Regions from separate parts of the Pseudoalteromonas sp. S2893 genome, predicted to be linked through region 2. Evidence: predicted binding sites of a transcription regulator. Region 2 holds the regulator's gene; the other holds the start of a gene.
What was found. The regulator NrdR, encoded in region 2, represses ribonucleotide reductase genes. The targets are predictions, from matches to a motif close to AAACACNANATNTNGTGTTT.
Positions count from the first base shown of each region.

Region 1: nrdA (class 1a ribonucleoside-diphosphate reductase subunit alpha) is a predicted target of NrdR. The motif match lies at 6,612-6,631, and genes of this name have one in related genera.

Region 1 is NZ_PNCY01000014.1:25,396-41,424, reverse strand. Features, by position in the region: gene CWC04_RS08260 (TonB-dependent receptor) at 1-429, opposite strand, end outside; gene CWC04_RS08255 (YkgJ family cysteine cluster protein) at 554-943, opposite strand; gene CWC04_RS08250 (hypothetical protein) at 1,156-1,584, shown strand; gene CWC04_RS08245 (hypothetical protein) at 1,624-2,103, shown strand; gene CWC04_RS08240 (DUF1287 domain-containing protein) at 2,125-2,727, shown strand; gene yfaE (class I ribonucleotide reductase maintenance protein YfaE) at 2,730-3,002, opposite strand; gene nrdB (class Ia ribonucleoside-diphosphate reductase subunit beta) at 3,002-4,132, opposite strand; gene nrdA (class 1a ribonucleoside-diphosphate reductase subunit alpha) at 4,206-6,488, opposite strand; gene CWC04_RS08220 (HAD family hydrolase) at 6,901-7,581, opposite strand; gene ubiG (bifunctional 2-polyprenyl-6-hydroxyphenol methylase/3-demethylubiquinol 3-O-methyltransferase UbiG) at 7,581-8,291, opposite strand; gene gyrA (DNA topoisomerase (ATP-hydrolyzing) subunit A) at 8,470-11,169, shown strand; gene serC (3-phosphoserine/phosphohydroxythreonine transaminase) at 11,280-12,362, shown strand; gene aroA (3-phosphoshikimate 1-carboxyvinyltransferase) at 12,362-13,639, shown strand; gene cmk ((d)CMP kinase) at 13,747-14,457, shown strand; gene rpsA (30S ribosomal protein S1) at 14,553-16,029, shown strand, end outside.
Region 2 is NZ_PNCY01000001.1:138,384-154,412, reverse strand. Features, by position in the region: gene CWC04_RS00710 (hypothetical protein) at 1-1,628, shown strand, start outside; gene CWC04_RS00705 (ligand-binding sensor domain-containing diguanylate cyclase) at 1,679-4,765, opposite strand; gene CWC04_RS00700 (phosphatidylglycerophosphatase A family protein) at 4,803-5,288, opposite strand; gene thiL (thiamine-phosphate kinase) at 5,285-6,259, opposite strand; gene nusB (transcription antitermination factor NusB) at 6,354-6,764, opposite strand; gene ribH (6,7-dimethyl-8-ribityllumazine synthase) at 6,780-7,244, opposite strand; gene ribBA (bifunctional 3,4-dihydroxy-2-butanone-4-phosphate synthase/GTP cyclohydrolase II) at 7,346-8,458, opposite strand; gene CWC04_RS00675 (riboflavin synthase) at 8,488-9,141, opposite strand; gene ribD (bifunctional diaminohydroxyphosphoribosylaminopyrimidine deaminase/5-amino-6-(5-phosphoribosylamino)uracil reductase RibD) at 9,158-10,291, opposite strand; gene nrdR (transcriptional regulator NrdR) at 10,294-10,743, opposite strand; gene glyA (serine hydroxymethyltransferase) at 11,109-12,365, opposite strand; gene thrC (threonine synthase) at 12,636-13,919, opposite strand; gene thrB (homoserine kinase) at 13,931-14,866, opposite strand; gene thrA (bifunctional aspartate kinase/homoserine dehydrogenase I) at 14,876-16,029, opposite strand, start outside.

The DNA of each region.
Region 1 (16,029 bases), on a different contig from region 2:
TAAGCCCTTTAGTGTTTCGCCAAGGGTCGCTTTTGATTTGTTTTTAAGCTCATCACCTGATAAAACGCTTACCGGCGAAATCATTTCTAAGCTATTTTTATGCAGTGCAGAGGCATATACAACAACGGTTTCTACCGAGGTAGGTGTAAGCGACACCGTTACATTGTTTGAGTTTTCATTTACCGCAATACGCGAGTCTATAAAGTTGTCTTTACTTACATGCAATTGACTTTGAGAGTCTACATCAATAGAAAACTCGCCCTGTGCGTTGGTTCTTACACCTTGGTCTTTACCATGTACGTGTACAGCTGCGTTTTCAATAGGTTGGTTTTTATCGTCTGTTATTTTACCGGTAACGGTAGCAGCAAGTGCTGAATGAGAACATAAAACAGAAAAAACTGCAGAGGAAATTAATGTTAACTTTGTCATTGTCTTAAAGGTTCGCGGTTACTATGTTGTGATATAATATAACACCGCGTTTTTGACTTATCAACAATGTTATACTATAGCTTAATGTTTTTCGATGAATAAACACGCAAATAAGATAAGCTGATTAAGAGCGGCTATCAAGCATAATTATATTAAGCTTATGTTGTGCTCTAGTTTGGTTTTTTACATCGATAGGTTCTATCATTTCGCATTCATCACGTATCATTTCTGACACCAGGCTTGGATAATGGCGGCAATCTTCTGGCCTATCTAGGTAAATGCTACAGGTATACATTGTTTTATGAGAGGGCTCTTTTTTGGGCGCTATTTCTAAAAAGGGGCAAGTGGAGAGTCGCATTTGCGTTTTTGGATCAAACCAAATTTCATCATCTTTAACATATTGATAAATCTCTGGGTTAAACAGTGCCCACATTTCAATTTCTTGTACGGTTGCACTTAAATCGCCCCCACCGTATTTAATACAGCATTTACCGCATTGGTTGCACTCTTTCATTTTTAGCCAGTATATTAGGTGTCCATTAGTTTCTCAGTGTATCACTGTAACTAACGTGGATTACTTTTTTATATATAATTTTAAAACCACACTTTTAATTCCAACCCGCTATCTATTAATAATGTATTATTACACCTAAATAATTAGCCGTTCTAATAAGATTAGGGCGCCTCTAAATAGTTAGTTTAGTGACCAGTTAAGGATAGTTCCTGATGATGAACACCAAAGTATATAAAGCAGTACATGATTTAGCAGAGCAACTGATGGAAGCTGCAAATAGAAACGACCGTAAAAGGTTTGAATTATTATTTTCTAGGCTCAAAGCTATTTGTGAAGAAAACGAGAATACTTCAAAAGATCACCCTGTACAGTGGGAAACCTTAGCTGACTTTACCGAAGAACTTGAAGAGGCAATTACCACATACGAAAAAGCGCTACAAAAGTCGGTTGCAATCAATAATAAAGATCATATGTCGTCGGTTGCTTATTCAATGGCAACTCTACAAATAGAGCTTGGACAAAAAAATGAAGCGATTAAAAGCCTAAAAAATGCCAAGGTCAGCGCTAATAAAATTGAAGATAAAGCGCTTAAAGCCGAAATTCATGATTTACTTGAGTCACTGACTGAAGAAGAAGGTTAATTAAGCCTAGTTAGTCGCGATTTTAATGAGGTTTGGAATATGGATATATTAACCGCAATCGAGCAATGGATTGATAAGGTAAATCATAAATATAAATACAAACGGGTGTGCTGCACTCAATTTACAGCACAGTTTGCAGGTTTTTACCCAACTGAATTTTTGGAAAATGCCTTTTATGTTGTAATCGATGAAATACCCAAGCCCGATTTTGCTGCTTTACGTGCCATGGGGCTGGGTGAATTTATTGATATGAAAGTCAGTGGCATAACTTATAAAAATACTTACTACTTGTTGCCGACAAGTGTTGATAACTTGCGCGTACATTTTCATGAATTAGTGCATGTATTGCAGTGGCAAAATCTTGGTGCTTTAGCCTTTATAGAGCGCTATATGAATGAAATTAAGCACTTTGGTTATCACAATGCACCGCTTGAAATTATGGCTTATTCGCTCGATACTCACTTTATAAATTCAGGCGAGGAAATAAATGTGCCTGAGTATGTACTGGATGCATTATAAATTTTTTACAAGGAACAGAATATGGCTAATGTATGGTTATATTTTAGTGTATTAGCGCCTTTTAGTGCGTTAGCAAATTCATTTGAAGAAGACATAACTGCTGCATTAATACAGCGAACAACACACCAAGTTACGTATGATGGGAGTTATCGTTCAATAAGTTACCCAGGTGGTGACGTGCCAAGTAATATTGGGGTGTGTACCGATGTGATTATTCGTGCTTATCGCCAGTTAGGTATAGATTTACAACAGTTAGTACACCAAGACATGCGTGACAATTTTACTCTATACCCCTCAAAGCGTATTTGGGGACTGACCAAACCCGATAAAAATATAGACCACCGCAGAGTGCCTAACTTACAAACCTACTTTAAAAGACAGGGTCGTGCGTTAGTATTATCTGATAGCCCTGAAGAGTATAAAACAGGTGATATAGTGACTTGGATGTTACCGGGTAACCTGCCACATATAGGGATGGTAGTTAATGAGCGTTCAGTACAAACTGGCAATCCATTAATTGTACATAACATTGGGCGTGGGGCAGAAAAAACCGATATGCTTTTTGATTATAAAATCACGGGGCACTACCGGTTTGAACCACAGTATTTGAATAAAACGCAGTAAATTTATTTTAAATTAATACTTATATTACCGTTTGGCTTACAGCAGCACAGCAGTATTTCCCCCTCGCGTACAAACGCTAAAGGCTCTTCGTTATAGTGCACTTGGCCAGAGACTAACGTGGCTCTGCACGCGCCACAATAGCCTTCGCGGCATTGATACGCTACGTCTATTTTTTGGTTTTCTAAGCAATGTAAAACAGAAGGGCAGCCAGTGCTAAATTCTATACACTGGCTGTTATCTGCAAGCGTTATACTTGCAGTGGGTTTGTCACTCATTATAAATCAAAGTCACCAAATTCTGAGGCATCTACTTGTGAGTCAATTTGACCTACAAGGTATGAGCTAATTTCAGCTTCTTGCGGTGCAACTTGCACGTTGTCAGACACAAGCCATGAGTTGATCCATGGAATCGGGTTACTGTTGTTTTCAAATTGCGCAGGCAGGCCAATGGCGGTCATACGTGCGTTAGTAATGTATTCAACATACTGACATAAAATGTGTTTGTTTAAACCAATCATAGAGCCATCTTTGAATAAGTACTCTGCCCATTCTTTTTCTTGCTCTGCGGCTTCAACAAACATTTTAATGGCTTCTTCACGGCACTGCGCGGCAACAATCGCCATTTCAGGGTCATCTTTACCATCTTGCATAATGTTTAAAATATGCTGCGTACCCGACAGGTGAAGCGCTTCATCACGTGCGATTAGCTTGATGATTTTAGCGTTACCTTCCATTAATTCACGCTCAGCAAAGGCAAACGAACACGCAAAGCTGACATAAAAACGAATGGCTTCAAGAATATTTACCGACATCATGGCAAGGTAAAGTTTCTTTTTAAGATCAAATAAGCTAATTACAACGGTTTGACCGTTAATTTCGTGCTTGCCTTCGCCATACAGGTTATAAAGCGACACACCATTGATTAAATCATCGTAGTAGGTGGTTACCGCATCAGCACGTTCGCTAATTTTTTCGTTACTAACTATGTCATCAAAAATAAGTTCTGGTGACTGTGTAACGTTACGAATAATGTGGGTGTAAGAGCGACTGTGAATAGTTTCACTAAATGCCCATGTTTCTATCCATGTTTCTAGCTCAGGAATAGACACAATAGGGAGTAGGGCAACGTTTGGCGAGCGGCCTTGTACACTATCAAGCAGCGTTTGATATTTTAAGTTACTTAAAAATATGTGCTTTTCGTGCTCTGGTAATGCTTGAAAGTCTAAACGGTCTTTACTTACGTCTACTTCTTCTGGACGCCAAAAAAACGAAAGTTGCTTTTCAATCAATTTTTCAAAAATAGGGTATTTTTGTTGATCGTAACGCGAAACGTTAACGGTTTGGCCAAAAAACATTGGCTCTTGCATTTGATCATTATGGTTACGACTAAAAGTAGTATAAGACATGTCTATCACTCAAAAAACTATCACTAAAACTATCAGGACAAAGCGGGCAAAGAGCCCGCTTTAAGTTTAACTATTAAATTTTACACGCGCCGCCTGCACAATCATCATCTTCCACTTCTGGAGTGTCGTCTTGTGCATCTGATGCGCCATCGCGGGTGTTATGGTAGTAAAGTGTTTTAACACCAAGCTTGTATGCACCTAGTAAGTCTTTTAATAAGACTTTCATAGGTACTTTACCGCCTTCGTATTTGTTTGGATCATAATTAGTATTGGCCGAAATAGTTTGGTCAATAAACTTTTGCATTATGCCCACTAACTGTAAGTAACCATCGTTTGATGGAATATCCCACAGTAGCTCGTAGTTATCTTTTAAGCGTTCGTACTCAGGAACTACTTGTTTTAAAATACCGTCTTTACTTGCTTTAACGCTAATGTGACCACGTGGTGGCTCAATACCGTTAGTTGCGTTAGAGATTTGCGACGATGTTTCTGAAGGCATTAATGCGCTAAGTGTTGAGTTACGCATGCCGTGCTCTTTAATGCTGGCACGTAACGAATCCCAATCTAAGTGCAGTGGCTCATCACAAATTTTATCTAAGTCACGTTTGTACGTATCAGTTGGCATAATACCTTGAGAGTACGTTGTTTCGTTAAACTTAGGACACGCGCCACGCTCTTTAGCCAGCTCGTTTGATGCCTTCATTAAGTAGTATTGAATTGCTTCAAACGTTTTGTGAGTCAGTGCATTAGCACTGCCATCTGAGTAACGCTTACCATTTTTAGCAAGGTAGTAAGCGTAGTTAATTACGCCTATACCTAACGTACGACGGCTCATAGTGGCATTACGTGCAGCCGGTACTGGGTAGTCTTGGAAATCAAGTAGGTTATCAAGTGCACGTACTGCAAGCTCTGCAAGCTCTTCAAGCTCATCAAGTGACTCAATAGCGCCTAGGTTAAATGCAGATAGCGTACAAAGTGCAATTTCGCCTTCTTCATCGTTTACGTTATTTAACGGCTTAGTTGGCAATGCAATTTCTAAACATAAGTTAGATTGGCGAATTGGCGCCACTTTAGAAATAAACGGGCTGTGCGTATTACAGTGATCCACATTTTGTAAATAAATACGACCTGTGCTGGCACGCTCTTGTGCGAACATTGAGAAAAGCTCAATCGCTTTAATACGCTTTTTACGAATAGACTCGTCTTGCTCGTATTTTACGTATAACGCATCAAACTCGTCTTGGTCTTCAAAGAATGCATCGTAAAGGCCAGGCACATCTGATGGGCTAAATAACGTAATGTAGTCGTCTTTAATTAAACGAGAATACATTAGTTTATTAAACTGTACGCCGTAATCTAAATGACGAACACGGTTATCATCAACACCACGGTTATTTTTAAGTACTAGTAGGTTTTCTACTTCTAAATGCCAAAGCGGGTAGAATAACGTTGCAGCACCGCCACGTACGCCACCTTGCGAGCAGCTTTTAACCGCTGTTTGAAAGTGCTTATAAAAAGGAATACAACCTGTGTGGTACGCCTCGCCATTACGGATATGGCTACCTAAAGCACGAATACGGCCAGCGTTAATACCAATACCTGCACGTTGTGAAACGTACTTAACAATGGCAGATGATGTGGCGTTAATTGAATCAAGGCTGTCGCCACATTCAATAAGTACACACGAGCTAAACTGACGCGTAGGCGTACGCACACCCGACATAATTGGCGTAGGTAAAGAGATTTTAAACGTTGATACTGCATCGTAAAAACGTTTGATGTAGTCAGTACGTGTTTCGCGCGGGTAGTCAGAGAATAAACTCGCAGCCACTAAGATATATAAAAACTGAGCGCTTTCGTAAATTTCACCCGTTACGCGGTTTTGTACTAGGTATTTACCTTCAAGCTGCTTTACTGCTGCGTAGCTAAAGTTAAGATCGCGCGAATGATCAAGATAAGCATCTAGCTCATCAAGCTCTTGCTCTGTGTAATCAACGAGTAAATGAGCGTCGTAGCGTTTGTCTTCAACCATTTTTGTAACATGGTCAAATAAACGTGGTGGCTCAAACTGGCCATACGCTTTTTTACGTAAGTGGAATACAGCTAAGCGGGCAGCTAAGTACTGGTAGTCAGGCGACTCTTTTGAAATTTGATCGGCTGCTGCTTTAATGATGGTTTCGTGAATGTCTTTTGTACGAATACCGTCGTAAAATTGAATGTGTGACTTTAATTCAACCTGTGAAACCGATACGTTGTTTAAACCTTCGGCGGCCCATTCAATAACGCGATGGATCTTATCAAGATCTAAAGGCTCTTTACGCCCGTCACGCTTGCTTACAGATAACTGTTGGTTCATAGCTTTGCCTGTATTCCTTGGGAATTGTGTATTTTGACCAATGCTTTATACCTCGCTAAAGCAAGGTACGTATTCATTTATTATAAGTTTCACCGTATTGGCGAATTTAATTGAATAACATTTGGCCACAATATCTGGTGTTGTTCAATTTAGAGATCACAAGATAGTGTGGTCTGAGCTGATTTGCAAGGGACATAATTGCCCCTATTTGTGGATAACTTTGGGATAACGTATTTGTGTTAGTAGTCACTCACCTTCGAACAATCATTTAAGTTGAAATAGCTAAAAATCAACTAATGATCTGCTAAATTTATGCATTTTGAAAATAAATTTCGACTGCTTTTTTTATCAACAAGCTTTGCATAAAAACTAACACAATCACAATATATAGTGTTTAATAATTTACATGGCACTATATATGGTTAAAAGCATCAATAGGGCTGTGCCAGTTAAAATCGGCTTCCCAGCCCTTGGCCTCATCAATACTTGGTATATAGCCCCAAAGCGCTGTTGCTGTGTGCATACCTGCGGCTTTACCTGCTTCTATATCACGTTGAGCATCACCTATGTATAAGCAACGTTTAGGATCTACGTTCATCAGTTTTGTACAGTGTAGTAAGGGTAAAGGTGATGGTTTAGCCTCGGTGAGGGTATCGCCACTGATCACAACGTGTGCATTTTTTAAAGCGGGTATAGCAGCCACTAATGGATCGGTTAAAAACCCTGGCTTATTAGTCATTATTCCCCATTTTATACCTTGGTTATCAAGGGCTATGAGTAATGATTCTATGCCTTCAAAGCAGCGGGTGTGTGTCGCTAGGTTTTGGCTGTAGTGGCTGACTAATTGTTTTATACGTTCAGTTTGTGGTTGCGATGCCCATTGCGCTTTAAAGCCAAGTTCAAGTAGTGCGCCGGCGCCATTAGACGCTACTTTTCTATAAGCTTCAGGCGTAACTTGCGCAACACCTTCACTTTTAAGTACAGCATTTAAAGCAGCACCTAAATCGTCTGCTGTATCAAGCAAGGTGCCATCTAAATCAAATAAGAAAGCGTCGTACTCAAAAGGAGTTAAGGGGGTATGAGAGCTAGCCATTATGCTAACTTCTCAAAATGAAGAATGTAATTAACACTCACATCTGTATTTAATGAATACTGCTTAGAAAGCGGGTTGTAGCCCAGGCCAGCACTGGCACGTACTTTTAAACCGGCTTGTTCAGCCCATGCAATAAGTTGTGCAGGTTTGATAAATTTGTTGTGATCGTGTGTGCCCTCAGGCACCATTTTTAGCAGCTTTTCAGCACCTACAATAGCAAACAAGTAAGCTTTAGGCGTTTTATTTAGGGTTGAGAAAAACACATCAGCCCCTGGCTTGGCAAGCTCTGCTACTGCATGAATAATAGAAGCAGGGTCAGGTACATGCTCTAGCATTTCCATACAGGTTATTACATCAAAGCGAGCAGGGTGCTGGGTTGCAAATTCTTCTGCAGGTACTTTTATATAGTCAACATTTACACCGGTTTCTAGGCTATGAAGCTTTGCTACGGTGAGTGGCTCTTGCCCCATGTCTATACCGGTTACGTGTGCGCCCATGCGTGCCATGCTTTCGCTAAGAATGCCGCCACCACAGCCTACATCGAGTGTTTCTTTATCAAATAAGCCTTGGGTTTTGTTAGCCACAAAGTCTAATCGTAATGGGTTAATTTCGTGAAGAGGTTTAAACTCTCCGTCTTGGTCCCACCATCGCTCTGCAATGGCTTCAAATTTTGCTATTTCTGCGTTATCTACATTTTGATGTTCGGTCATAAAATACTTCCTCGTCAATCTGAGGCCATTATATAGGGCTAAATTGATAAATCGCAAAGTTTTGCGCCTGTAAATTTAAATTAATTGTGATAGCATGGTCGCTTAGAAATAATAACAAATACTCTTGGCGCCTAATACCGGGTTGCTAAGAGCTGATACTGAAGGAATGTGATATCAAATGACTGATCTCGCCAATGAAATTCTGCCAGTCAATATTGAAGACGAGTTAAAAAACTCCTACCTTGATTACGCAATGAGCGTAATTGTAGGACGTGCATTACCAGACGTACGTGATGGTTTAAAACCTGTTCACCGCCGCGTTTTGTTTGCAATGAACGAGCTTAGTAATGACTGGAATAAGCCTTACAAAAAATCGGCCCGTGTGGTCGGTGACGTAATCGGTAAATACCATCCACACGGCGACAGTGCAGTTTATGACACCATCGTGCGTATGGCACAGCCATTCTCACTACGTTATATGCTTGTAGATGGCCAAGGTAACTTCGGTTCGGTTGATGGTGATTCAGCAGCGGCAATGCGTTATACAGAAGTACGTATGGCAAAAATGTCGCATGAGTTATTAGCCGATCTTGAAAAAGAAACGGTTGATTTCGTTCCTAACTACGACGGTACCGAACAAATTCCTGACGTTTTACCAACCAAAGTGCCTAACTTACTTGTTAACGGTTCTTCAGGTATTGCGGTAGGTATGGCAACAAACATTCCACCACATAACTTAACTGAAGTGGTTAATGGTTGTTTAGCGCTTATTCAAAATCCTGATTTAACGATTCATGAATTAATGGATTACATTCCGGGTCCTGATTTCCCAACGGCTGCCATTATTAATGGTAAAAAAGGCATCGAAGATGCTTATTTAACCGGCCGTGGTAAAGTGTACATGCGTGCACGCGCCGACATCGAAACCGATGAAAAAACAGGCCGCGAAACCATTATCGTGCACGAAATTCCTTATCAGGTTAACAAAGCACGCTTAATTGAAAAAATTGCTGAGCTTGTTAAAGATAAAAAAATTGAAGGCATTAGCGCACTACGTGATGAATCAGATAAAGACGGTATGCGTATCGTTATTGAGATCAAACGTGGTGATGTAGGTGAAGTTATCCTCAACAACTTATATTCACAAACTCAGTTACAAACTGTGTTTGGTATGAATATGGTTGCATTAATTAACAACCAACCTAAGTGTTTCAACTTAAAAGAAATGCTTGAAGAGTTTGTTATTCACCGCCGTGAAGTGGTTACACGCCGTACCGTATTTGATTTACGTAAAGCGCGCGACCGTGCTCATACCCTTGAAGGTTTAGCAATTGCGCTTGCCAACATCGACCCAATTATTGAGCTAATTCGTAAATCGCCAACCCCAGCAGAAGCTAAAGTAGCCTTAACAGCTCGCCCATGGGATTTAGGTAACGTACAAGCTATGCTTGAAAAAGCAGGCGAAGACAACGTAGCACGCCCAGATTGGCTGGCAAGTGAGCTGGGTATTCGCGATGGTCAGTACTATATTTCTGAGCAGCAAGCACAAGCAATTCTTGATTTACGTTTACACAAACTAACCGGTCTTGAGCATGAAAAAATCTTAGCAGAGTACCAATCGCTGTTAGATTTAATTGCTGAGCTACTACACATTTTAGGTAGCCCTGAGCGTTTAATGGAAGTTATTCGTGATGAGTTAGTTGAAATTAAAGAGCAATATGGTGATGAGCGTCGTACAGAAATTAACGCGGCAGCGCACGATATTAGCCTTGAAGATTTAATTAACGAAGAAGATGTTGTTGTGACCCTGTCGCACGAAGGTTACGTTAAGTATCAGGCATTGTCTGATTACGAAGCACAGCGCCGTGGTGGTAAAGGTAAGTCAGCGACGAAGATGAAAGATGAAGATTTCATTGAGCGTCTTTTAGTGGCTAATACCCACGATACCATTTTATGTTTCTCTACTGCGGGTCGTTTGTACTGGCTTAAAGTTTACCAGTTACCACTGGCTAGTCGCGCCGCTCGCGGTAAGCCAATTGTTAACTTACTGCCACTTGAAGATGATGAGCGCATTACTGCTATCTTACCTGTACGCGAGTACGAAGAAGATAAATACATTTTCATGGCAACTGCATTTGGTACTGTGAAGAAAACACCACTAACGGCATACAGCCGTCAACGTGCAAGCGGTATTATTGCGGTAAACCTTAACGAAGGCGATAGCCTTATTGGGGTTGATATTACCGACGGTAGCAACGAAATTATGTTGTTTACTGATGCAGGTAAAGTGGTACGCTTTAAAGAAGCGGAAGAGTCTGCTGTTGTTGATGAAAACGGCAACCCGGTACTCGACGAAGAAGGCAACCCTGAAATTCGTTTCAAAGGTGTTCGCCCTATGGGTCGTACTGCTACCGGTGTTCGTGGTATTAAGATGGCCGATGACCAACGCGTAGTGTCGTTAATTGTGCCTAAGTCTGATGGTGCTATTTTAACTGTGACTGAAAACGGTTACGGTAAACGTACTCAACTTGAAGATTACCCATCTAAGAGCCGTGCAACACAAGGTGTTGTATCTATTAAGGTGAGTGAGCGTAATGGCGCAGTAGTTGGCGCTGTACAAGTTGACGATAATGACGAAATAATGATTATTTCAAACCGTGGTACGCTAGTACGTACCCGCGTTAATGAAGTATCGACGGTTGGACGTAACACCCAAGGTGTTATTTTGATCAGAACTATTGACGAAGAGCAAGTAGTTGGTTTACAACGTATCGAAGAGATTGAAGTTACAGACAGTGACTTAGTTGATATTGAAGACGTTGAAACGGTTGATACAGTAAATGAAGAAGCAACGGATGATAATCCACCTTCTGAATAACTGAAATTGAAAAAGCGGCTAAGGCCGCTTTTTTTAATCATGTTGAAAAAAATTAATAATCCTTTTTTGTTTATCAAAAGAGTTTAAATTACTGGAATGAGGCAAAGGTAATGAGTAAATATAATTTTTGTGCGGGGCCAGCTATGCTTCCACAAGCTGTTATGCAAAAAGCACAAAAAGAATTTTTAGACTGGCAAGACTTAGGCGTATCTGTGATGGAAATAAGCCATCGTAGTAAAGATTTTTTAGCGCTTACTGCAAAATGCGAAGCCAGCCTTCGTCGTTTAATGAACATTAGCGATGAATTTGAAGTGTTATTTATGCACGGTGGTGGCCGCGGTCAATTTAGTGCTGTGCCTTTAAATTTACATCAAAATGGTAAAACAGCGGTTTACTGCGAGAACGGCGTTTGGTCTAAAAGTGCCACTGACGAAGCTAATAAATTTACTCAAACCCACTCAATCAACGTTAGAAATGACGCAAACGGGCTGTTTTCTATAAAAGAAGTGGCGCAGTGGGAGTTACCTGCAGATGCATCTTACATTCACTACTGCCCAAATGAAACGGTAGACGGATTAGAGATTTTTGATGTGCCTAGTCACCCAACAGCGCCTATTATTGCTGATATGTCGTCGACTATTTTGTCGCGCGAAATTGACGTAAATAAATTTGATTTAATTTATGCTGGTGCACAAAAAAATATAGGTCCATCAGGTATAGCTATTGTTATTGTTCGCAAAACATTACTTGAGCGTGAAGGTTTAGCTAAACCTGGCATTTTAGATTACGCACTTGAAGCAAAGCAAGGCAGCATGTTTAATACACCGCCTACTTTTGCATGGTATTTAGCGGCCGAAGTATTTGAATGGCTAGAGCAAAACGGCGGCGTTAAGGCAATGGAAGCACAAAATATTGCTAAAGCTAAGCTGCTTTATGACTTTATTGATGAATCGCCTTTTTATACTAATAAAGTAGCGACGCATTGTCGTTCGCGTATGAATGTACCGTTTTGGCTAAACGATGAAAGCTTAAACGAAAAGTTTGTAACGCAATCTAAAGAAGCCGGCTTACTTGCCCTAGAAGGACACAGAATTGTAGGCGGTATGCGCGCAAGTATTTATAACGCAATGCCACTTGCAGGTGTGCAAGCCTTGGTTGACTTTATGGCGGCATTTGCACAGGAGCACAGCTAATGGAACAACTTCGTTTAGAGCCTATTTCTCGTGTAAATGGCAGTGTTACCTTACCAGGGTCTAAAAGCCTATCAAACCGTATTTTATTATTAGCAGCGCTGGCTCAAGGGACTACCGTTGTAGAAAACCTGTTAGATAGCGATGATATTCGCCATATGTTGGGTGCATTAAAACTACTAGGTGTTAACGTAACGCTTAATGATGATCGCACTGTGGCAACCGTAAAAGGGGTTGGCGGTGTATTTAAAACCCCAAGTGAACCTTTATTTTTAGGCAATGCAGGTACTGCTTATCGTCCGTTAACCGCGGTACTCGCAGCTGTAGCTGGGGAGTATGAGCTTATAGGTGAGCCGCGCATGGAAGAGCGCCCAATAGGGCACTTGGTCGATGCGCTACAAGCACTTGGCGGCGATATTACCTACACAAAACATAAAGACTACCCACCAATAAAAATAATTGGTGGGCAAATTAAAGGCGGTACTGTTGAAATTGATGGCAGTATTTCTAGCCAATTTTTAACAGCATTGCTAATGGCTGCCCCTTTATTTAGTGGTGATACGCAAATTACCATTAAGGGTACTTTGGTATCTAAGCCTTACATTGATATAACGTTAGATGTAATGGCGCGTTTTGGGGTGACTGTTGAGCACAGCGACTATACAACATTTAAAGTTAAAGGCGGCCAACAATACCAATCACTAGAGCGTATTATGGTGGAGGGTGATGCATCATCAGCGTCTTACTTTGTTGCGGCAGCGGCTATTGCCGGTGGCGAAATTGAAATTAAAGGCGTGGGTGCTAAATCAGTCCAAGGTGATATTGGTTTTGCTAAAGTGATGGAACAAGTTGGCGCTGAAATAAAATGGTATGACGAGCGTTTAGTTGTTCGTAAAGGCGAATTAAAAGGTGTAGATATTGATGCTAACGCTATCCCTGATGCGGCAATGACACTTGCTACGGTTGCTTTATTTGCTAAAGGGCCTACGGCTATTCGCAATATTTATAACTGGCGTGTAAAAGAAACCGACCGTTTATATGCTATGGCAACTGAACTTCGTAAAGTGGGTGCCGAGGTTGTAGAGGGTGAAGATTTTATCGAAATTACACCACCGAGTGCATTCAATGATGTGGCTATAGATACGTATGACGATCACCGTATAGCGATGTGTTTTGCAATGGTTGCCGTAGGCGGAAAGCCTATTACAATCAACGATCCTAAGTGTACATATAAAACTTTTCCAACCTTTTTCAAGGTTTTAGCATCAGTGAGTGAGTAGGCTTTTTATAAATAATTATAAAAAGTTACACACTAAAGCGGATCTATTTGCAGAAGTGACGTATAATATCGCGGTTTTATTTAGGTGTGCATTGCAGGAGGTTTTAAATGCAGGCGTTATTAATGCCCGTAATCACCGTTGATGGCCCAAGTGGTTCAGGTAAAGGAACTGTTTGTCGCTTGTTAGCCGACAAATTGGGGTGGGATGTATTGGATAGCGGCGCAATTTACCGTGTATTATCCCTTGCCGCACTTCATCACCAAATAGCATTAGACAACGAAGAAGCGCTTGTCCCGCTTGCTGCAAACTTAGATGTGCAGTTTTTGGTTGATAGCCAAACTAATGCTGGAAAAGTTATTTTAGAAGGCGAAGATGTAACCTCGACAATTCGTAATGAAGAGGTTGGGGCAGCTGCTTCAAAAGTGGCTGCATTACCCCGTGTACGTGAAGCGTTACTTCGACGCCAGCGTGCGTTTAAAACCGAACGGGGCTTAATTGCTGATGGCCGAGATATGGGCACCGTGGTTTTTCAAGACGCACCATTAAAAATATATTTAACCGCTAGTGCACAAGAACGCGCGCGCAGACGTTATGTTGAGTTGAATGAGCGCGGCCTTGATGTTACAATAAGTGGTCTATTACAGGACATTCAAGCTCGTGATGAGCGCGATATGAATCGCACCGTTGCGCCGCTTGTTCCTGCTGCTGATGCAATTGAAATAGACACAAGCGAGCTTAACGCTCAGCAAGTGTTTGATAAAGTTATAACTTTAGTAGATATTGCTATCTCACAAGGCAAGCTTCCTAAACGAAGCTAAACACATTTTATGCACCAGCAGGACGCCAGTGCTATTTTAACAACCCCATGCAGCATGGTTGCTTATTGGTATTAATATATGAGACGTATATTCGTATGTCAGAAAATTTTGCGCAGTTATTTGAAGAAAGCTTAAAGGGTTTTGAAGCAGAGCAAGGCTCTATTGTTAAAGGTACAGTAATCTCTATCGAGAATAACATTGTACTTGTAGATGCTGGTCTTAAATCAGAAAGTGCTATCCCTGCAGAGCAGTTCAAAAATGCTGCTGGTGAACTAGAAGTTGCTGTAGGCGACGAAGTAGATGTTGCACTAGATGCAATCGAAGACGGTTTCGGTGAAACTATCCTTTCTCGTGAGAAAGCGAAGCGTCACGAAGCGTGGATCCGTCTTGAGAAAGCATGTGAAGAGCAAGAGACTGTTACTGGTGTTATCAACGGTAAAGTTAAAGGCGGTTTCACAGTTGAAGTTGATTCAATCCGTGCTTTCCTACCTGGTTCACTTGTTGATGTTCGTCCAGTACGTGACACAACTCACCTTGAAGGCAAAGAGCTTGAATTTAAAGTAATCAAGCTTGACCAAAAACGTAACAACGTTGTTGTTTCACGTCGTGCAGTTATCGAATCTGAAAACTCACAAGAACGTGAAGAGCTTCTTGCTAACCTTGTTGAAGGTCAAGAAGTTAAAGGTATCGTTAAGAACCTTACTGACTACGGTGCATTCGTTGACCTTGGTGGTGTTGATGGTCTACTACACATCACTGATATGGCGTGGAAGCGTGTTAAGCACCCTTCAGAAATCGTTAATGTTGGCGACGAAATCGCAGTTAAAGTTCTTAAATTCGACAAAGATAAAACTCGTGTATCTCTAGGCCTTAAACAGCTTGGCGAAGATCCATGGGCAGCTATCGCTGGTCGTTACCCAGAAGGTTCTAAGCTTTCTGGTCGTGTAACTAACCTTACTGATTACGGTTGCTTCGTGGAAATCGAAGAAGGCGTTGAAGGTCTAGTTCACGTTTCTGAAATGGATTGGACTAACAAGAACATCCACCCTTCAAAAGTTGTTTCACTAGGTGACACTGTTGAAGTTATGGTTCTTGAAATCGACGAAGAACGTCGTCGTATTTCTCTTGGTCTTAAGCAATGTATTGCTAATCCTTGGCAGGAATTTGCTCGTCTACAAAACAAAGGCGACCAAGTTACTGGTAAGATCAAATCAATCACTGACTTCGGTATCTTTATTGGTCTTGACGGTGGTATTGATGGTCTTGTACACCTTTCAGACATTTCTTGGAACACGCCTGGCGAAGAAGCTGTACGTGAATTCAAGAAAGGCGACGAAATCACTGCTATCGTATTGCAAGTTGACCCTGAGCGTGAACGTATCTCTCTAGGTGTTAAGCAAATCGAAGCTGACCCGTTCAATAACTACCTTGATGCAAACAAAAAAGGTGCTATTGTTAAAGGTAAAGTGACTGAAGTTGATGCGAAAGGCGCAACTGTAGAGCTTATCGAAGGCGTTGAAGGTTACATCCGTGTAGCTGATATCGCTCAAGAGCGCGTTGAAGATGCAACGA
Region 2 (16,029 bases):
TTGCAAAAAATAGCGGGCTGATATTTATAGCTGATTTTGGTGCCATGCAAATTACCACATTTGGCAGTGCTGCAGCGGGAGATGCCGCGCCGCTTGCTACCACTGTTACCGAAGCCGCCCCGTGGGATGTTGATTATGACCACGTAAACGACCGACTTTATGTAGCACTTACCAACGGTGATGTCGCGGTTTACGATGATTTTGTAAGCGGTGAATTTACCGCTATGCCAAATCGTACTATTACACCAAGCGATGCCGATGGTGTGCAAATATCGGTAAATATTCACGGCATTGTTTATGATGAAACCACCAATAAACTTATCTTATCGGATGTTGGTAGCGCATCAGATGCTACCGATGGCGCGCTTTTTGTTATTAATAATGCCTCAACTGCGCAAGGTAATACATCTGTTGCACGCAGTATTTCAGGCCCTGCGACTATGCTAGGCAACCCTGTAGATATTACCCTTGAGGGTAGCGATTTACGTGTGGCCGAAAAATCAAACGATGCAATTTTAGTGTTTAGTAATATATTTGCCGGTGAAAGTGGCGATATAGCGCCCGATTTAAGTACTGCGTCTACTAAGCCAGAGTCAATTACTAACACGCTAACTCAAAGCTCAATGGCTGATATATCAGATAGTACTGAGCCTAATATGGCGCTATTAGGCGTAGCCGTATCCAGTAATCCAAGCTCTGCGGGTGATACAACAGGCCAAATTAGCCGTTTAAATACAACATTAAGTAGCGAACTTGCAAGCTATAATGCAAGCCAAACGATAGAAAGCGTTAGCTTTGATAAAGCAGGTAATAGCTACGCAACATTCGATAATGCCAGTACAGGAATGGGCGGAATCGTCATCTCTACTAAAGTGGCTTATAACCGTGATGGCGAAACATTTAACGCCAGCCAAGATAGACTGATTTCAGGAAGCAATACAGGCCTTATTTCACCTAAAGGATTAGATATTGCCTCCGATAGTGGAATGATTTTTGTGGCTGAAAATAATGAAACCACGCCGAGCATTGCTATATTTTCAAGCTGTGCCACCGGCGATGTATCACCTCTTATGACCTTAACTTTTGCCAATAATGCACGCCCGTGGGATGTTGATTACGACAGTAACACTGACCGCGCTTTTGTTGCGCTAACTAATGGCACTGTAGCGGTATTTGATCAAGTTAAAAATAAGCTACTAAGTGGCGAGACCACAATAAGTACAGAAGATAGATTAATTACACCTGCCAATAATTCACAAGCACTAGCAGGACCTACCAATATTCATGGAATAGATTACGACTCATTAAGTGGTGCGTTAATACTTTCTGATGTAGGCAGCGCAGCCGTTGCTGACGATGGCAAAATTTATGTATTAAATAATACCGCAAATGCCTCGGGACTAGTTAATATAAGCGCGACGATTAGCGGGCCCAATACATTATTAGGAAACCCTGTTGATATTATGTATAGCGGAACCGATTTATACGTTGCCGAAAAGTCTAACAACGTAGTTATGCGCTTTAATAATATTTTAAGTACCGCAGGGGGAGATATAAGTGCCGATGCAAGTATGGCATTTAGTGCTCCTGAGTCAGTGGCTATTTTACCAGCGTGGCTAAACCAGTAATTAAATAGCGTTACCCTCACCATGCCTAGCCTACTTTTGTAGGTTGGGCATTATCGCATCCACACTTTAATATCTGCTAAGCCATTACTTTGTAAAATACCCAGCTGCTGATCTACATTCGAATTTTGCTCAAACTCAAACGCATCTAACTGTTTATCAAACGTAATATTTGCCACACCGTCACCACCGCGTTTTTTAACCTGATGAAGCGCTATATCGGCTAAGTTTATCGACGTTTCCCAGCTTATTACTTGCCCACCTAAAAGTGGCAGTGGGTAAAAAGACCATCCCAATGAAGCCGTAATATTGGTTGTTTTACCGTTTGGTAATTGAAACGAATTTAATGCGATTGCTTGGCATAAATCAGAGGCATAGCTGTCAATCATGTTGCACTTAAAATCGCGCAGCAATAATAAAAACTCATCCCCACTCCAGCGTGCTACATAGTCAGAGCCTTGGGTACGCGAATTAAGTAACGCTGCCATTTGTTGTAAGCAGCTATCTCCTGCTATTGGGCCATACGCATCGTTTATACGGCTAAAGTTATCAAAGTTGATAATAAGCAGTACAAGTGACTTACCTTGCGCTTGTAAAGACTGTGCATTACGTTGGAAGTGCTCAATATCTTTAGGGAGCTGATCAAACAAAAAGCGACGGCTACGTAGCCCTGTAAGCTCATCTGAGTGACTAACTAGTTTAAGCTGTGAGTTTACTTGGCCTAATTTATCGTTAGCTTGACGCAGCTCTAATGTACGCTCTGTTACTAGGGCTTCGAGTACTTCTTGCTTACGGCGCTCTTGCGCTCTAAATACCCAAAAAATAAAGTAAAACAGTAAAATAAACCCACTAACAATTAGCAATCTAAAGTAAATAGTTTCGTCAAAGCGCTGCGGTACTACAAATGCATACTCGACAGTTTGCGCTCTGTCCCAATCTTCGCCTTGGCGTTTTGCCTCAAGCTCAAATAAAAATGACCCCGCCGGTAAATTTGTATAAATGGCTTCTCGGCGTGCATTAGCATAGCGCCAATCACTATCTAACCCACTTAACTTATATCTAAACTCAATACTATTTGGCGCATAATAATCGATGGCGGTGTACTTTAACGTTATGTCGCGCTCATCAGTATCTAGTAAAGGCTTTTCGCCCAATGCTGCGGTAGTTAACGCGCGCAGAGGTGTGGTTAGTGTTTCTACTTTAGGCTTTAATACATTTAGGCCAAATAGCTCGGTATTTTTAGGTATTTCTACAATGCCTTGTAAGCTTGGATACCAAATTGAATAATCGGTCATGGCAACGGCATCGTGTCCTAAACCGTTACAACACTGGCTTGCTTTACCATCGAGTTGTCTATCAAAAGAGGAAATAACCTCTTCCACTTTTAAGCTCGACACCTCTGATTTAAATTGCGCTACTGGCATACGGTAAACACCTTTCATGGTACTTACCCATACACGCTTATAGGTTTCGTCATACTCTAGGCTAAAAATAGAGCCATAGGGTAAGCCGTTGGCTGCATCTAACTGTCGCCAATGCCCTTGTAAACTTCTGTAAAATAAGCCGTCATTAAGCGAGCCAATTAAAATACCTACACCATCTATATGTAATACGCTGGTGATGTATGCACTTTCGAGCGAAGTTTGGTCACCTATTTTTTCAATGCCACGGTCAGTAAAGTAATACGCCCCTTTACTGGTCCCTATTACACCAAAGTTTGCTTTATCGAGCACATACGTTATAAATTTACTGCCTAAAAAGGCATTGTATGCAAAGGGTGTTAACCCGCCATAACTTAGCCTATACAAGCCACGCCCTGTACCTATCCAAAAACCACCTTTGCTTGATGGGCTAATAGCGAATACCGGATTGTCGCGCAGCGCTCTGCCAGGAAAACTGTATAGTTTATCTTGCTCGTAAAAAAACAGCCCTCGTCCGGTCGCTATATATAAACGCGACCCATCAAACTGTAAGTCGTGTACTGTTGCACGGCCAAATTGCGCACTGGGTATTTTATTGACAAAGTTTTTATTTAAATCGAAATACCCAATACCACTTTTATTTGCCACCCATAAATTACCATCGGGCGCTTGGCTGATTGCCATAACGGCCTCTGTCATTTGCGATAAAGCAGAGTGGCGTTCTATACGCCCTTCGTGTGCAAGCCATAAGCCTTCGCTAAAACTTGCAAGCCAAATATTATTTTGGCTATCGCGGTAAATATCGGCAAACCAAATACTTTGATCTAGCTGACTTGGCTCAACCCATTGCCACTCACCCGACTTAGCTCTAAAAAGCAGTCTTCCATACGTAGAAACCCATAAGCCACCATTGGTGTCGCTCATAAATTTATACACAGCTGAGTTATTCGCATTCGGCAGCGGGAAAGGTCTTAGCTCATCGTCTAAATCTAAAAAGTAGGCACCCAGTTCAGAGGCTAAATATAAATTACCATTTAAAAAAGACAGATCATGAACAATGGTTTGTGCTAACCGCTCAGGCAACGACACCTTAGCTGTTAATTCCAACCTGAGTTTTGAAAAATCAGAGGCGCTTTTAGTTAAGCGTAGTAAATGACGGTCGTTGACAAGCCAAATCCCCTCTGGAGAAAGCGCCATTTGACTAACCGACCCCACTATTTGGGTGATCACAGTGGCATTTACAATAGGAACGAGTTCGTTCGCTTTATCACGTAAATCAACTTGGTTGCGGTCTACATAATAAAGCCCATTAGCTGCAATCCAAATGCTGCCCTTGGCATCTTCTAATATGTCTCTTACTGGGCCTTTAATATTAAATTCTTGTGCGGCAAGCGTTTGCGGGTTTATGACCACCAAGCCACTTTTAGTGCCCACCCACAGATAGCCATTGCTATCTATGAGCAGTTTATTAATACCATTGCTTGGCAAAAAAGGACTATTTTGTGTGTTGTAATTAGTGAACGTTGTGCCGTCAAAGCGGCTAAGGCCAAATTGCGTTCCGACCCACATATAGCCTTGCTGATCTTGCACAACACTTTTTAGCGATTGCGAGGGCAAGCCATCTTTGATATTCCATTGCTTAACAACGTAATCAGTAATAGAAGCCCAACTTGGCATGGCACACAACATAAGTACACATACCAGTAAAAATCGCATCATTTCGCTGCCACCTAGTTAAACAAATAAAACACAAAAATTAAAAGGGTAGTAAACCTGCTTTTATTAACGCTTGCAAACAAATAAGCGAAAAAATACCGGCAAGTACATCATCTGCCATTATACCCACGCCGCCGTCCATTCTCTTATCGAGCGTTTTGATCGGGCCTGGTTTGGCAATATCAAAAAATCTAAATAATAAAAAGCCTACAAGTAAGGTTTGCCAACTAAGCGCTGCGCCAATCATCGTGATGTAATAACCCGCAACTTCATCCCACACTATAGCTGGGTGGTCGTGCACACCTAAATCATCGGCGGTTTTGCCACACGCCCAAATACCAAAAATACTAATAACCACGGCAAACACGATTTGTAGCCAAAGCGGAAAATACATGGTCATAAAAATAAATGGTAAAGCAGCAAATGTACCAAAGGTGCCTGGCGCAACAGGCGCAAGGCCAGTGCCAAACCCTAGGCCAAATAACTGGTGCGGGCGCTTTAAATTAAACTGTTTTTTGCTAGTCAAACCTGCTCCTTGGCAAAGTGCTCAAAGCCCTGTTGCTCAAAATTAAATTTTTCACCGTGGTGTAAAAGCTCAATGTGCCCTTCGCCACTTTTTATTTGCCCTATGCACGTTGCTTCTACGCCGTATTGACGTAATTTAAGCTCCAACATGCTTTTATTATCTTCAGAGACAGTAAAAAGTAATTCGTAGTCATCGCCATAGCCTAAAATATACGGCAATTGCGCCTCAAAGCTCAGGCTTGAACGCATAGCGTCTGAGGTTGGGATGTTTTCAATATTTATACTGGCGCTGACTTGTGACATATCAAGTATGTGGCTTAAATCCGCCATAAGGCCATCAGACACATCAATAGCTGATGAAGCAAGGCCTCGTAATACTTGCCCTGCAGCCACCCGTGGAGTGGGGTAATCAAAGCGGCTATTTATGTACTTTAAGTGCTCAGGCTCAATACTTAGGCCACGCTTGCGAGATTCAATAGCCAAGCCTGCATCACCTAGCGTGCCGGTTACACATACCCAGTCGCCCACTTTAGCACCTGCACGGCGTAAAGCTTTGCCCTCTGGCACAGTGCCTTTAGCGCATATAGTAACTGTTAAAGGGCCCTGCGTAGTATCGCCACCAATTATTTGTACATTAAAGTACTCAGCAATTTCGTGCATTCCCTCAGTAAATTCTTCAATCCACTGCTGGTTAATATTTGGTAGGGTTAATGCCACCGACACCCAAGTAGGCTCAGCCCCCATGGCTGCTAAATCACTTAGATTTACGGCCAGTGCTCGGTGTCCTAATGCTCGGGGGGAAATGTCATCAAAAAAATGAACACCCGATACAAGCGTATCAGTTGTTACTGCAAGTTGGCAGTTTTGCGGAACGGTAACTAATGCACAGTCGTCCCCTATTCCTAGGCTTACATCACGACGAGTTATACCACGACCTTTAAAGTAGCGGTTTATTAATTCAAATTCCTTCATACACAAAAAAGCCGACCTATGCCGGCTCTCCTTTTTAACGTGTACTAACTGTTAAAGCTAAGCTCTTTAGCAGAGCGCTTTAGCAAGGTTAGTATTACTTGCGTAAATGCTTAACAGCTTTATCAAGTACACCGTTTACAAATTTATGGCTGTCTTCAGCGCCAAATATTTTAGCAAGCTCAATGCCTTCATTGATTGCTACTTTGTATGGCACATCTTCACGGAATTTAAGCTCATACGCGCTTAAACGTAAAATTGCACGCTCTACCATATCTAAATCATCAAATGGACGTGTTAAATGCGGAGATACAGCTTCATCTAGTTGCTTATAATTAACGGCAACGCCACGCGCTAAATCTTTAAAGTATTCAACATCAATTTTAGTCACGTCGTTTTCGATCAACATTTGTTGTTCGATATCGGCAATTAAATTGCCACTTAATTGCCAAGAATAAACGGCTTGAAGTGCTAAGATACGTGCTTTACGTCTTGCTGCTGGTTTCACAAAAATTCCTTAAACTTAAATTTTATCTAACACATTAACCATTTCAAGCGCGCCTAATGCCGCTTCGCCGCCTTTGTTACCCATTTTGGTACCAGCGCGTTCAATTGCTTGTTCAATGCTTTCTGTGGTTAATACGCCAAATGCAACCGGGATATCATACTCAAGCGATACATTTGCAAGGCCTTTGTTAGATTCGCCAGCAACGAGGTCAAAGTGTGGTGTACCACCTCTGATCACTACGCCTAATGCGATGATTGCATCATACTCTTTTTTTGCCGCAATGCGTTTTGCCGCTAAAGGTAACTCTACTGCACCGGGTACATACACAACGGTAATGTCATCATCGGCTACGCCACCAGTACGCTTTAGCTCATCAACAGCACCTTCTAGTAGGCTGCTACCAATAAAATCGTTAAAACGAGAAATAACAATAGCGAATTTTTTGCCTGGAGCGTACTTATTACCTTCAATAATTTTCATTTGATAACCCTAAAAATATGTTCAAGCGGTTGCGATTGCGCAAAAATTGCTGCGCATCATACCATAAAAATAAAAAAATAGACTAGTTAAAAGCTGAGCCCTTATTGTGGCTCAACGTAATCAACCACTTCTAAATGAAAGCCCGAAAGTGCATGGTACTTTTTAGGGCGACTCATTAAGCGCATTTGCTTAATACCTAAATCAGCCAGTATTTGCGAGCCCACACCAACGGTACGCGATGTACCTTTAAATTTACGCGGCGTAACATTTTCGCCAGCATCGGCAGCAGCAAATGCTTTTACTGTGGCCTCTAGCTCTTCGGTGCTTTCTTGTTTACCTAAAATAACCAGTGCACCGTTATTTTCTGCAATGTAAGCCATTGCATCAGAAAGCCCCCAACTACGGTCCGCACTTCTGTCTGAAAGCAAAATGTCGTTAAAGGTACTTTGTAAGTGCACGCGCACAAGCGTTGGTTCTTGCTCTTTAATTTCGCCTTTTAGCAATACGTAGTGCAGTTGGCCGTCAATCGTATCTTTGTAGGTTACTAAATCAAACTCACCGTGCTCAGTAGGTAATTTACACTTAGCCACCTGCTCTATGGTGGTTTCGTTAAGGTTTCGGTATTCAATTAAATCTGCAATTGTGCCAATTTTAATACCATGCTCTTTAGCAAATACTTCTAAATCAGGGCGGCGCGCCATAGTGCCATCGGCATTGAGGATTTCTACAATAACTGATGAGGCTTCAAGGCCGGCTAAACGTGCCAAATCACACCCAGCTTCGGTGTGGCCTGCGCGCGTTAACACGCCACCTGGCTGTGCCATAATAGGAAAAATATGTCCAGGCTGTACGATATCGCTTGGTACGGCGCCTTTTGCAATAGCAGCTTGGACTGTACGCGCTCTATCGGCTGCAGATATACCCGTTGTTACACCTTTGGCAGCTTCAATCGACATAGTAAAGTTAGTAGAAAACGCTGCGCCATTGTTTTTAACCATTAACGGTAAATCAAGCTGCTCACAACGCTCTTGCGTCATAGTTAAACAAATTAAGCCACGGCCATGAGTGGCCATAAAGTTAATTGCTTCGGCGCTAATGTGCTCTGCTGCAATGATTAAATCACCTTCGTTTTCTCTGTCTTCGTCATCCATTAAAATAACCATTTTACCGGCTTTAATGTCGTCGATGATTTCTTGTGCGCTGTGTAAATTCATAAATTTGCTCGTGTAAGTTATCAGTGTCGTTATTTAACAAAACCAGCTTTAGCTAGTAAGCTCATTGAAATATCTGAGCCAGTCGGCTGCTCAGCCCCTTTAATAAGGCGCTCTAAATAACGTGCAATTTGGTCGACTTCTAAATTAACGCGTGTGCCCACTTTAAAATCAGCAATGGTGGTTTGCTCGCTTGTGTGCGGCACTATGGTTAATTTAAATTTATTACCTTGTACAGCGTTTACTGTCAGGCTTATACCATCTATACATACAGACCCTTTGTAAGGAATGTACTTCATTAAGTTTTCATCGGTGCTTAGCCAATATTCTGTAGCGCGCGCATTACTAGTAATGGCTGTAATGGTTGCAATGCCATCAACATGACCTGACACTAAATGCCCGCCTAAACGTGAAACCGGCTGCATGGCTTTTTCAAGGTTAACTGTTTGGCCAATATTATAATTTGCAAACCCAGTTAGGCTGATAGTTTCGTTTGATAAGTCGGCACTAAAGCCATCGATGTGCTTATCAACTACCGTTAAACATACGCCATTAGTGGCAATGCTATCGCCAAGCTTTACATCGCTCATATCAAGATTAGCGCTTTGAATGCGAATGGCTAAATCGCCTTGTTTTTTTTGTAATAGCGCAATTTTGCCTGTGGCTTCAATTATTCCAGTAAACATAGCCCTACTCTTTTAATTAAGTGATTGGAATGTGTTTTGTGGCGGTTATACGTAAATCATCGCCTATTTTCAAACACTCTTTAAACGTCAAATTAACGGTGTTTTGCATATCTGTTAGCGGTGCAAAATTAACTAAGCTTTTTGCATCGCACCCCATTAGTTTAGGCGCTAAATAAAATATATATTCGTCTATTAAATTAAGCTCTGTCATTTTACCGGCAAGTGTAGCACCCGCTTCTAAATAAACATGATTAAATTGCAGCTTAGCAAGGTGCGCTAAAACAGACGTTAAATTAACTTTGTTATTTTGCTGTGGCACTTCTATATGCCTTACAAAATGCGGCCACTGCGTTGATTTATCAACCTTGGTAGTAAAAATTATTATTTCACTTTCAATATTAAATACTGCCAGCTCTGGTGTAAGCCTATTTTGTGAGTCAATTATAACACGCACCGGTTGGCGTAGGGGTAAATCGGTAGGCAAAGCCTGTGGCAACTCGCTTAACCTCACATTGAGCTTAGCATCATCGGTAATAACCGTATCGGCGCCCGTTAAAATAGCGCAGCTTTGTGCTCGGTGTAATTGTACATCTTGTCGCGCAGCGCTGCCGGTGATCCACTTACTTTGGCCATTTTTAAGCGCGGTTTTACCATCAATGCTGGCCGCCATTTTACACGTAACATACGGAAGTCCCTGCTCCATACGCTTAAAAAAACCTAAATTAAGTGCGCGCGCTTGCTGCTCTAAAAGCCCAAATGCAACCTCAATACCGGCATCGCTAAGTATTTTTAGCCCTTTACCTGCTACTTGTGGGTTGGTGTCGACCATAGCTGCAATAACTTTTACTACACCTGCGGCTTTTAAACCCTCTGCGCACGGGGGAGTGCGTCCGTAATGGCTACACGGTTCAAGCGTAACATACGCAGTCGCGCCTTTTGCGTTTTCACCTGCTACAGCAAGAGCATTAACCTCAGCATGCCCCTGCCCAGCTAATTGATGAAACCCTTCACCAATTATGTGGTTATCTTTAACTAAAACACACCCTACATTAGGATTGGGGGTGGTTGTAAATCGCCCTTTCTTTGCAAGCTCGATGGCACGTGCCATGTACATTTCATCTTGCGCAGTAAAGGTTATTTGGTTTTGCATTATTACTCCCCTAAACGGGCAATTTCTTCACCAAATTCGCGTATATCTTCAAACGAGCGATACACAGAGGCAAACCGCACATAGGCTACTTTATCCAGTTTTTTAAGCGCCTCCATTATGCACTCACCCACAAGGTGACTTGATATTTCTCGCTCGCCGGTAGCACGCAACTGCGATTTAATAATATTAACCACTTCATCCACTTGCTCTGTACTAACAGGGCGTTTTTCTAGGGCGCGATTAAGGCCATTGAGTAGTTTATCTTCATTAAAGGGTTCTCGGCTGCCATCTTGTTTAATTACACGTGGCATAACTAACTCGGCGCCTTCAAAGGTAGTAAATCGCTCGTGACACTCGTTACATTCTCGACGACGGCGAACTTGGTGGCCTCCGCCGACTAGGCGAGAATCAATAACTTTAGTATCTTTTGCGGTACAAAATGGGCAATGCATAACTCGGTACTTCCGTTTTAAAACAAAAAAGGCCGCTATTTAGCGGCCTTTTATCTTAGCAAAAAAATAGGGCCTGTTGGCCTTTCAGGATTAAATTTGTTCTATCTAGGGGTGATTTGATCGCAGCGCGAGGTTTGTAACCTAGTGGGCTAAGTAAAAACCGAGCAACAAAGAGTAAATCGCCCCTAGGACGAACCCGAGGGCAGTGCATGTTTGGCATTTATGCTGCGTTATCGCCTATTTGTGTGGAGTAACCACACTACATAGACTCTGCCTTGCCTAAAAACCAAACATACTACTGCAAATTAAACCTCGAAAGGTAAACAGGCCCCTTGTTGTGATCTAAATTACTGCTGCTTATGCAATTAAGCGTATACAGGTAGTTTTGCACAAATTGCTTTAACTTTTTCTTTAACTTGCGCTTGTACTGACTCATCATTGATGTTGTCTAATACGTCACAAATCCAGCCAGCAAGTTCTTTCGATTCAGCTTCTTTAAAGCCACGACGTGTAATTGCAGGTGAACCAATACGTAAACCAGAAGTAACAAACGGTGAGCGAGGATCGTTTGGTACAGAGTTTTTGTTCACAGTAATGTTTGCATTGCCAAGCGCTGCGTCGGCATCTTTACCTGTGATATCTTTATCGATTAAATCAAGTAAGAATAAGTGGTTTTCTGTTTTATCAGATACGATTTTGTAACCGCGCTCTTGCATAACAGCAACCATAGCTTGAGCATTTTTAACTACTTGTGCTTGGTATGTTTTAAATTCTGGTTGTAGAGCTTCTTTAAATGCCACTGCTTTTGCAGCAATAATGTGACATAAAGGACCACCTTGGCCACCTGGGAACACAGCGCTGTTAAGCTTTTTGTAAATTGCTTCGTCGCCACAGGCAGAAATAATTAAACCACCACGAGGGCCTGCTAATGTTTTGTGTGTTGTTGTTGTTACAACATGCGCGTGAGGTACTGGGCTTGGGTAAACACCCGCCGCAATTAAACCAGCAACGTGAGCCATATCAACGAATAAGTAAGCACCTACTTTATCAGCAATCTCACGGAATTTAGCCCAATCAACAATACCTGAGTACGCAGAAAAACCACCAATAATCATTTTTGGTTTGTGCTCAAGTGCTAGCGCTTCTACCTGTGCGTAGTCAATTTCGCCAGTTGCTTCGTCTAGCCCGTACTGGATTGCATTGTATAGCTTACCTGAGAAGCTTACGTGTGAACCGTGCGTTAAGTGACCACCATGAGCTAAGCTCATACCAAGTACAGTGTCGCCCGCTTCTAATAATGCTAAGAAAACAGCTGCATTTGCTTGAGAACCCGCATGTGGCTGAACGTTTGCATAGTCAGAACCAAATAGCTCGTTAGCACGATCAATTGCAAGTTGTTCAACAACGTCTACGTGCTCACAACCGCCATAGTAACGTTTGCCAGGGTAACCTTCTGCGTATTTGTTTGTAAGCTGTGAACCCTGTGCTTCTAGTACGCGTGGGCTACAGTAGTTTTCTGATGCGATTAATTCAATGTGCTCTTCTTGGCGAGCAGTTTCTTTGTTTATCGCGTCAAATAACTCTGGATCAAAATCCGAAATATTCATGCTACGTTCTAACATTGGGGTCTCCTAGGGCAACGTGTATGGTGTTTTTTAGAGGCTTTATTGTACGCTTTAAACGACTCTTTGCCTACGCTCTTAAGTTGAGGATATTTAAACAGGGATTGAATCTATTTCACAGCGTTTTTAAGATGATATTTTTTTATAAATGCATTAATAATTTAAATGATTTTTATTTTTTACATTTAATTAGTTAATGATAAATACTTTATTTAGCGCGTTCAAAATACAAAAAAAGCGGCCAAAGCCGCTTTTTTAACGCTAAGTTAGTTAGCCTAACTTAGCGAGTATTTCAGTGCGTAACGCTTCATAATCAGGGTTAATGTCGCTTGCTAAACAAGGTTTAGCAAGTGCGTCGCTAAGTGGTTTTGGCATATCAAGTTCAATATTTAGAATCTCTTCTACGCTATCTTTAAACTTAGCAGGGTGAGCAGTTGCCAAAAAGATACCTGCTGCGCCGGGTGCTTTATTCTCTACAAGACCTTGGTATGCAATGGCGGTATGCGGCTCTGCAACATAACCAGTTTGTTGAATATTTTTCATCACTGCTTGCGTATTTTCTTCGCTCACGCTGGTTGAGTAAAAATTATCGTAGCTAAACCAGTTATTATCTAACATTGTTTGCACACGTGGCCAGTTATTTGGCTTGCTTACATCCATCGCATTTGAAAGCGACTCAAGTGTGGCATTTGGCGCCCAATTTTTATCAAGCATGTAACGTGGCACGGTGTCGTTTTGATTTGTAGTCGCGCTTAGTTTACCCACCGGCAAACCAATTACAGCACCGATCATGGCGGCACATACATTACCAAAGTTACCACTAGGGACTGAAATATGCGCTGTAGCACGCTTTTCTTTTGGTAGTTGAGCAATGGCTTCAAAGTAATAACATACTTGTGCCACTAGGCGGCTAATGTTGATTGAGTTAGCTGAATTAAGGCCAAGTGTAGATTTAACTTCGTCATCTAAAAATGACTTTTTAACCAGCTCTTGGCAATCATCAAAACTGCCATCAACCGCGTAACAATGAATGTTGTTCCCAAGCGTAGTAAATAGCTTTTGCTGAGCAAGCGAAATTTTGCCTTTAGGGTATAGAATAACCACATCTATGTTTGGCTTGTTGTAAAACGCATGTGCTACAGCAGCGCCAGTATCGCCAGAGGTTGCCGTTAAAATCGTGACTTTTTCGCCTTGATTAAACTGTGCTAAACACTCAGCCATAAAGCGCCCGCCAAAGTCTTTAAACGCAAGCGTAGGGCCATGAAAAAGCTCTAAACAATAGTTATTGTCTTCAACCTCTACCAATTTTACGGGGAAGTTAAATGCATTTTTAACCATTTGAGCAACGGTATCAGCGGGTAATTCATCACCAATAAGGTGCGATAAAATTTTGCTACTGCGGGTAACAAAGTCCATATCTAATAACGCATCTACATCGGCGAGTGGCGCTAAGCTTTCAGGGAAAAATACCCCCTGATTACGCCCAAGCCCTGTTTTTACCGCTTCAACAAACGACACTTTTTGAGAATTTTCTTTTAAATTATGTAATTGCATAAATGCCTATCCTATAAAACTGTTAATTGACGCGTGCCGTCGTTATCTAATTTACAAATGTGGCAAAAGCCCTGCTCATTTATATAGTTTTGCGCTAACCACTGCGCACATTTTTCAGCAGCTTCTAATGTTTTACACACTGTAAATAACGTAGGGCCTGCACCTGAAATACTGACAATTTCTGCACCAAGCGCTGGCAAATTTGCTTTCGCTTCGCTAAACCCTGTTATTAACGGCGCTCGGTAAGGCTCTGCTATATCGTCTTGCATAATGCTCAGTGCATCATCAAAACGCTGCGTTAATAACAAGCTGCTAAATGCCGATAAACGCTGTGCAAACTCAACCCCTGCATGCATGCTTAGCTCTTTAGGTAATACCGAGCGTGCCTTTGCGGTATTAAGCGAAAATCCAGGAAACGCAGCTACGTAGTACCAGTTTTCATCAACTGGTAGCGCAATTGACTTATCAGGAATTAAATCGCCTGTAAGCTGTAAGCCCCCTAAATAACACGGGGTGATATTGTCATAATGACGCCCGCCACTGACTATCGCTTCAAAATCAGCCATTAATTCAATCAGCTCAACTTGGCTTAAATTGGTTTGAGCAAACTTATCAAGCGCAGCAAAGGTTGCTACCACCGAGCACGCACTCGAACCTAGCCCTGAGCCAATTGGTAAATTCTTTTTAAGCTCTAATTTTACACTTGGCATATCTGGCGCAACGTGCGCTCTAAAATGCACTAAACATTGATATGCTAGGTTTTCGCTCGCATCGCTTGGTAACTTATGCGCATATTCGCCAGAGCAAACAAACTCATCACTTGCTGCGGCGCTTACTACGGCTACATCACCTAATAAGCTGCCATCAATAGGCGCAAGCGCTGCACCAAGTGCATCAAAGCCCACTGCAAAATTACCTATAGACGCCGGAGCATATACTTCTATCATAATGCTCTCCTAGCGCGATAATGTTTTTAATACGTCGGCAAATACGCCTGCAGCGGTTACCGCAGAGCCTGCACCGTAGCCACGAATTACAAACGGGCGTGGTTGATAATATTGGCTTAAAATAGCTAATGCGTTTTCACCATCACGAATTACATTTAATGCATGCGATGAATCGACCGCTTCAATACCTACTTTACAGTGACCTTCTTTAATTGTACCTACATAACGCAGTACCTTGCCCTCTGCTGCCGCACTTTGAATACGGTCGTTAAACTCAGCGTCTAAACTTGGCAGTTTAGCCATAAATTCATTTACGCTGTCGCCTTGTGCAAAACCTTGTGGTAATACCGACTCAACTTCAATATCGCTAAGCTCTAATTTCATGCCGGCTTCGCGAGCAATAATAAGTAATTTACGTGCTACATCGGTACCCGATAAATCATCACGTGGGTCTGGCTCTGTAAAACCGCTTTCTTTTGCTTTAATGGTTGCCTCAGAAAGTGATAAACCATCTTCTAGTGCACCAAACATGTACGACAGTGAGCCTGATAAAATACCGCTAAACTCAAGTAACTCATCACCTGCACCAAATAACGACTGTAGGTTATCGATTACCGGTAAGCCTGCACCTACGTTTGTTTCGTATAAAAACTTGCGATTATTTTTTTGTGTTGCTGCAATTAAGTCTTGGTAATAATCATACGAGCTGGTTGTTGCTTTTTTATTAGCGGCAACCACATGGAAGCCCGCATTTAAAAAATCCACATACTGAGCTGCTAGCGCATCAGAAGACGTACAATCTACAAGCACGGGGTTTACTAAGTGATTTTGTTTTACAAACTGCTCAACTAAATTTAAATCAAACGCTTGCTCTGATGCTGTAAGCTTTTGCTGCCAGTCATCAAATGCAATACCTTCGCTGTCTAAATGCAATTGACGAGAATTGGCAACGCCATATAGGTTTAACTTAATATTACGTTTTTCAAGCCACGCTTGCTGGCGCTCTAACTGAGAAATAAGCTCTTGGCCTACTAAGCCACAGCCAAGTAAAAATACGTCAATTGAAGGGACGTGCGTAAAAAAGTTTTCATGGCATATTTTCACTGCATCGTTACACAGCTCGCCATCAATAACCGCCGAAATAGCACTTTCTGTAGAATCCT